2 regions of the Rhodopseudomonas parapalustris genome follow, and region 2 is predicted to be linked to the other one. Evidence: riboswitches for the same ligand, from Rfam matches in the RefSeq annotation. Region 2 holds a riboswitch; the other holds the start of a gene.

Region 1 (3,203 bases), on a different contig from region 2:
GCCCTGAGCCTGGTAGTTCGAACCGATGCGCTGGCCGTACATCGCGTCGGGGCGCGACAGCATCTTTTCGTAGATCAGGCGTCCGACGATCTGGCCGTGCTCGAGGATGAACGGCACTTCGCGCGAACGCACTTCGAGCACCGCGCGGGCACCCGAGCCGCCGGCGCCTTCGTAGCCGAAGCCGGGATCGAAGAAGCCCGCGTAATGCACGCGGAATTCGCCGACCAAGGGATCGAACGGCACCATCTCGGCGGCGTAGTCCGGCGGCACCTGGACCGCTTCCTTCGACGCCAGGATGTAGAACTCGCCGGGGTCGAGGATCAGCGTGCCATCCGGGCGGGCCGCGATCGGCTCCCAGAATTCACCGACCGCATAGCCGCCGCGGCGATCGATATCGACCACGCCGGTGTGGCGCTTGGCGCGGTAGCCGACAAAGCCGTCTGAATTCTCGCCCGAGAGGTCGACGCTGAGCGCGACGCCGCCGGTCAGATCAGCGTCGTCGGCATCGACCAGCCGCTCGGCATCGTGCAGCGCATCAAGCTCGTCCTGCTCCAGCGTGGCCTGGCCGACGCGGAAGCGCACCTGTGACAGCCGCGAGCCTTCGCGGAGCAGCACCGGGAAAGTCTTCGGGCTGATCTCGGCATAAAGCGGGCCGTGATAGCCGGCGCCGATCATGTCAAAGCGGCGCGTGCCGTCGGCGATCACCCGGGTGAACACGTCGAGCCGCCCGGTCGAGCTTTTCGGGTTGGCGGCCGCCACGATGTGGCGCGGCAGCGCCAGGCTTTCGAGCAGCGGCACGATATAGACGCAGTTGGTCTCCAGTACCGCGCCGTCCGACAGGTCGATCTCGTGCAGCTTCAGCTCGTCGATCCGCTCAGCGACGGTGCAGTCCGGCCCCGGCAGGAAGCTGGCGCGGACCCGATAGGCGATCGGCCCGAGCCGCAGATCGAGACTGGCCGGCTGGATCTGGCTTTCGACGAACGGATATTCCGGCAGGATCAGGCCCGATTCCGTCATCGCCGCAATCATGCGGTCGGGCAGAATTCCGTCGGCGTCGGGCGGCAAAGTGAACGGCACGATGTTGGTCCTTCGGAGCGCAGCCATGCCCTCCGGGAAACTCAGATACGAGCCTCAACCGCTAGCCGAAGCCCGGCTTGACGGGAAGAGTACGGAGGATTAAGAGCCCGACTTATCCCGTGGTGATTTGAGCCGGCCGGCTTGCAGCCACGTTAAACAAGTCGCTAAACAGGCCGGGGACGTTGTGGTCCCGGCCCGAGGGTTGATCCCCAGGCCGGTTTTTTTGTGCCCCCATCGTCCCGATGTGGGCACGCTGGAGACCACATGTCCGAGACCAAACCGACGATTCCCGTCCCTGCTACCGCTCATTTCCGCCGCGAGACCCGCCTGGTGCATGCCGGCAGCTTGCGCTCGCAATTCGGCGAGACCTCCGAAGCGTTGTTCCTGACCCAGGGCTTCGTCTACGACAGCGCCGAACAGTGCGAGGCGCGCTTCACCGGCGACGACGCCGGCTTCCAATATTCGCGCTTCTCCAACCCCACCGTGTTCAGCTTCGAGCAGCGGATGGCGGAGTTCGAGGGAGCCGAAGCCGCACGCGCCACCGCCACCGGCATGGCTGCCGTCACGGCCGCGATCCTGGCGCCACTGCGCGCCGGCGACCATGTGGTCGCGTCGAAAGCGATGTTCGGCTCGTGTCGCTACATCGTCGAGGATCTGCTGCCGCGCTACGGCATCGAGTCGACGCTGGTCGACGGCCTCGATCTCGACCAGTGGCGCCGCGCGATGCGGCCCAACACCAGGACCTGCTTCCTGGAAAGCCCGACCAACCCGACGCTCGACGTGCTCGACATCGGCGCGATCGCGGAAGTCGCCCATGCGGGCGGCGCGCGCCTCGTCGTCGACAACGTGTTCGCCACCCCGATCTGGCAGAGCCCGCTGAAGCTCGGCGCGGACGTCGTGGTGTATTCGGCCACCAAGCACATCGACGGCCAGGGCCGCTGCCTCGGCGGCGTGGTGCTGTCGTCGCAGGCGTTCATCGAAGAACACATCCAGATCTTCCTGCGCCAGACCGGGCCGTCGCTGTCGCCGTTCAACGCCTGGGTGCTGCTGAAGGGGCTCGAGACGCTGTCGATCCGGGTCGAGAAGCAGACGTCCAATGCGGCGGCGATTGCCGACGCGCTGGCAGGCCACCCGAAGGTGCCGCGTCTGGTCTATCCGGGCCGCGCCGACCATCCGCAGGCCGAAACGGTGAAGAAGCAGATGGGCGCCGGTTCGACCCTGGTCGGCTTCGAGGTAAAGGGCGGCAAGGCCGAGGCGTTCCGCTTCCTGAACGCGCTGAAGCTGGTGAAGATCAGCAACAATCTCGGCGACGCCAAGAGCCTCGTCACCCACCCGGCGACGACCACGCATCAGCGGCTCAAACCCGAAGCGCGCGCCGAGCTCGGCATCAGCGAAGGCTTCATCCGGCTGTCAGCCGGGCTGGAGCACAAGGACGACCTGATCGAAGATCTGCTCACCGCACTCGACAAGGTGTGAGCGATCAAGGCTCCGTGTCGTCATTGCGAGGAGCGGAGCGACGAAGCGATCCGGCGTCTTACGCGATGCCGTGATTGCTTCGCTGCGTTCGCAATGACGGAGCTCAGCCTCGAAGCTATCGATCGGACCGCAGCGTGATCTCGGCGCGAAAGCCTGAGCGGTCGCTGCGGTTGGCGAGCTGCAGGCCGGCGCCGCTGCGCTCCACCGCAAGCGAGGCGATCGCGAGCCCGAGGCCGCTGCCGATCACGGATTTGTTGCGGCCGCGGAAGAAACGCTGACCGATCTTGTCGAGCTCGTCCGTGGCCACGCCGGGACCGGTGTCCTCGACCAGAACCGTGGCAGCGGTGTCGCCGATCCGCCAACTCACCTGCCCTCCGCCCCGCATGTACTGCACGGCGTTCTCGTGCAGATTGCGGATCGCGAGCTCGAGACACTCGCGATGACCACACCACACCACGTCGCGGAGATCGTCGTCGATCGTCACCTCGATGCCGTCGGCGTGTGGTGTGGCGCGGACCACCTCCTCGATCAGCGCGCGCATCGGCACGCGCGCGCGGTCGTCGACTTCGGCATGCGCGTCGAGCCGGGCGAGCGTCAGCAGTTGCCGCACCAGCCTTGTGGCACGATCGACCGCGAGCAGGATCTGTTGC
Region 2 (3,203 bases):
CTGCATCAGGTCGCCTTCGCCGCAGCCGACGTCGAGCACCTTCGTGCCCGACTCGACCATGTCGGCGACCAAGAGATGATCGGCGCGATGCACGCGCAATTGCGGCCGCGCGTGCGCTTCCAGCGGCAAGCTTTCCTGCACCGACATGATCAGCGCTCCGCCTTGCCGATGCCGTGCGCCGCACCGGCCGACTGCAGGAAGGCGCGCGCGATATCGATGAACTCCGGCTCGTCGAGCAGGAACGCGTCGTGGCCCTTGTCGGTCACGATCTCGGCGAACGAGACCCGCGCGCCGCCGGCGTTGAGCGCATGCACGATGGCGCGCGACTCCGAGGTCGGAAACAGCCAGTCGGAGGTGAACGACACCACGCAGAACCTTGTCTGCGTCCCGCGAAACGCCGCCGCCAGCACGCCGTCGTGGTCGGCGGCGATGTCGAAGTAATCCATCGCGCGGGTCAGATACAGATAGGAATTCGCGTCGAACCGCTCGACGAAGGACGAGCCCTGATAGCGCAGGTAGCTCTCGACCTGGAAGTCGGCGTCGAACGAAAACGTCGGTAGTTCGCGGTCCTGCATCTTGCGACCGAACTTCCGATGCAGCGCGGCATCCGACAGGTAAGTGATGTGTGCAGCCATCCGCGCCACCGCGAGGCCGCGATGCGGGAAGCAGCCGTGCTCGAAGTAACGGCCGTGCTGCCAGTCCGGGTCGGCCATCACCGCCTGGCGGCCGAGCTCGTGGAAGGCGATGTTCTGCGCCGAATGCCGGGTCGCGCAGGCGATTGCCAACGCCGAGAACACCCGTTCGGGGAATGCGACCGACCATTGCAACACCTGCATGCCGCCCATCGAGCCGCCGACGACGCAGAACAGTTTGTCGATGCCGAGCCGGTCGATCAGCATCGCCTGGGCGCGGACCATGTCGGGAATGGTGATGACCGGAAAATCGAGTCCCCAGGCCTTACCGGTGGCGGGGTTGATGGAGGCGGGGCCGGTGGAGCCCATGCAGCCGCCGATCACGTTCGAGCAGATCACGAAATAGCGGTCGGTATCGATCGGCTTGCCGGGGCCGACCAGGGTCAGCCAGCCGCCGGGCTTGCCGGTGATCGGATGCGCATTGGCGATGTGCTGGTCCATGGTCAGGGCGTGGCAGACCAGGATGGCATTGCTCTTGTCGGCGTTCAGCGTTCCGTAGGTCTGGTAGGCGATCTGGAACGGGCTCAGCTCGATGCCGCAATCCAGCGGCAGCGGCTGATCGGCCCCGAACTGCGCGACCAGCGAATGCGGGTGATCGACCTCCTGGGTCCTCTCGCCGGCGGCTATTTTCTGCCCCTTTACCGAATGGATATTCATCATACGCCTGCCAACGGCCTCGACATCCCGGGATGCCCCGGTTCGACCTCAGATAAGAACGGCAGGGCGAATAAAAAACCCGGCCTGAACATTGGTTCGGCCGGGATCGGAACTATCCCCGGCCTGTTTAGCGAGTTGTTTAACGTGGCTGCAAGCCGGCCGGCTCAAATGACCACGGGATCGCGGAGACGATAGTCTTAAAGGCGGCCGGACGTCAATATGGGGGGCATTGCGCCGTGCACGGAGTACCTCTCCCGCCTGCGGGAGAGGTCGGATCGCGCAGCGATCCGGGTGAGGGCACTCCGCTCCGCGAGTCGCGGGCTCATTGCCTGGGATGCCCTCACCCCAGCCCTCTCCCGCAAGCGGGAGAGGGGGCGCGTTGCGGATTACGGCAACGCCTCGGCCAACAAGGGCAAATTCCTTTGCCTTCAATCGTCTGGTTTCCTAAGCAGAAGGTCGCATCGCGTATCGCCTGAAGGTTCTGAAGCAATGACCAAGCCGCCCTCGCCGCCGTCGCTCACCGAGCTGCGCCAGGAGATCGACAGCATCGACGAGCAGGTGCACCAACTGTTGATGCAGCGCGGCGACATCATCGACCGGCTGATCGCGGTGAAGCAGACCCAGGAGGTCGGCTCGGCGTTCCGCCCGGCGCGCGAGGCCGACATGATGCGGCGTCTGGTGCAGCGTCATCACGGCATTCTGCCGCTCGACACCGTCGAGAGCATCTGGCGGGTCATCATCGCGACTTTTACCTATGTGCAGGCGCCATTCTCTGTGCACGCCGACCAGTCGCTCGGCGAGTCGGCGATGCGGGATTCCGCCCGCTTCCATTTCGGCTTCACGGTCCCCTACGTGGCGCACTTCTCCGCCTCCGCGGCGGTCGATGCCGTGGCGAAATCCAAGGGCGATCTGGCGCTGGTGTCGGCGACCTCCGGCAACACTCCGTGGTGGCTGGCGCTGGAGGCCGACGGCGCGCCCAAGATCATCGCCCGGCTGCCGTTCATCGAACGGGCCGACCACCCGGCGGCGCTGCCGGTGTTCGTGGTGTCCCGGGTCGCCGACAGCGCCATGGTCACCGAGGTCGAGACCTGGAGCATCCGGGTGTCGGGCTGGAGCGCCGATACCGCCCGGGCGCTGTCGCCGCTGGCCGACGTCGTGGCGGTGCCGGATACCGCTTTTGACGGCGCAGCGCTGCTGGTGTCGATCCCGGCGCCCGGCGGCCTCGATCAGATCAAGGCTGCCCTGATCGCAGCGGGGGCCTCCCTCCGTTCGTCGGCCCTCGTCGGCAGCCACGCAAGGCGCTATACGGTGCCCCCGAGCGGCAAGTCCGCGTAATTACCGGACCTCAGCCGCCCGACGATTTTTCCGGAGTTGACGATGTCACGTCCCGTGCCGAATCCCGGCATCCTCGATATTGCGCCCTACACCCCTGGCAAGAGCCCGGTGGCCGAGCCCGGCCGCAAGGTGTTCAAGCTCTCGGCCAACGAAACCCCGTTCGGCCCGTCGCCGCACGCGATCGCGGCCTATAAGAGCGCGGCGGATCATCTCGAGGACTATCCGGAAGGCACCTCGCGGGTGCTGCGCGAGGCGATCGGCAAGGCCTACGGCCTCGATCCCGCCCGCATCATCTGCGGCGCCGGCTCGGACGAGATCCTCAACCTGCTGGCGCACACTTATCTGGCGCCCGGCGACGAGGCGATCTCAAGCCAGCACGGCTTCCTGGTGTACCCGATCGCCACGCTGGCGAACGGCGCCAAGAACGTGGTGGCGCCCGAGAAGAATCTGACCACCGACGTCGACGCCATGCTGGCGGCGGTGACGCCGAACACCAAGCTGGTGTGGCTCGCCAACCCG

Evidence for each region. Region 2 has a riboswitch for S-adenosylmethionine ahead of metX (homoserine O-acetyltransferase MetX). Riboswitches for the same ligand answer to the same signal wherever they lie in the genome.
Region 1: it holds a riboswitch for S-adenosylmethionine, as region 2 does, so the genes downstream of both, M9H71_RS11555 (O-succinylhomoserine sulfhydrylase) here and metX (homoserine O-acetyltransferase MetX) in region 2, are expected to answer to the same signal.

The regions. Positions count from the first base shown of each region.
Region 1 is NZ_JAMKBZ010000010.1:148,040-151,242, reverse strand. Features, by position in the region: gene M9H71_RS11560 (2'-deoxycytidine 5'-triphosphate deaminase) at 1-1,077, opposite strand, end outside; SAM riboswitch at 1,187-1,266, shown strand; gene M9H71_RS11555 (O-succinylhomoserine sulfhydrylase) at 1,342-2,553, shown strand; gene M9H71_RS11550 (ATP-binding protein) at 2,669-3,203, opposite strand, start outside.
Region 2 is NZ_JAMKBZ010000029.1:50,678-53,880, reverse strand. Features, by position in the region: gene metW (methionine biosynthesis protein MetW) at 1-147, opposite strand, end outside; gene metX (homoserine O-acetyltransferase MetX) at 150-1,352, opposite strand; SAM riboswitch at 1,456-1,535, opposite strand; gene M9H71_RS20610 (chorismate mutase) at 1,839-2,684, shown strand; gene hisC (histidinol-phosphate transaminase) at 2,727-3,203, shown strand, end outside.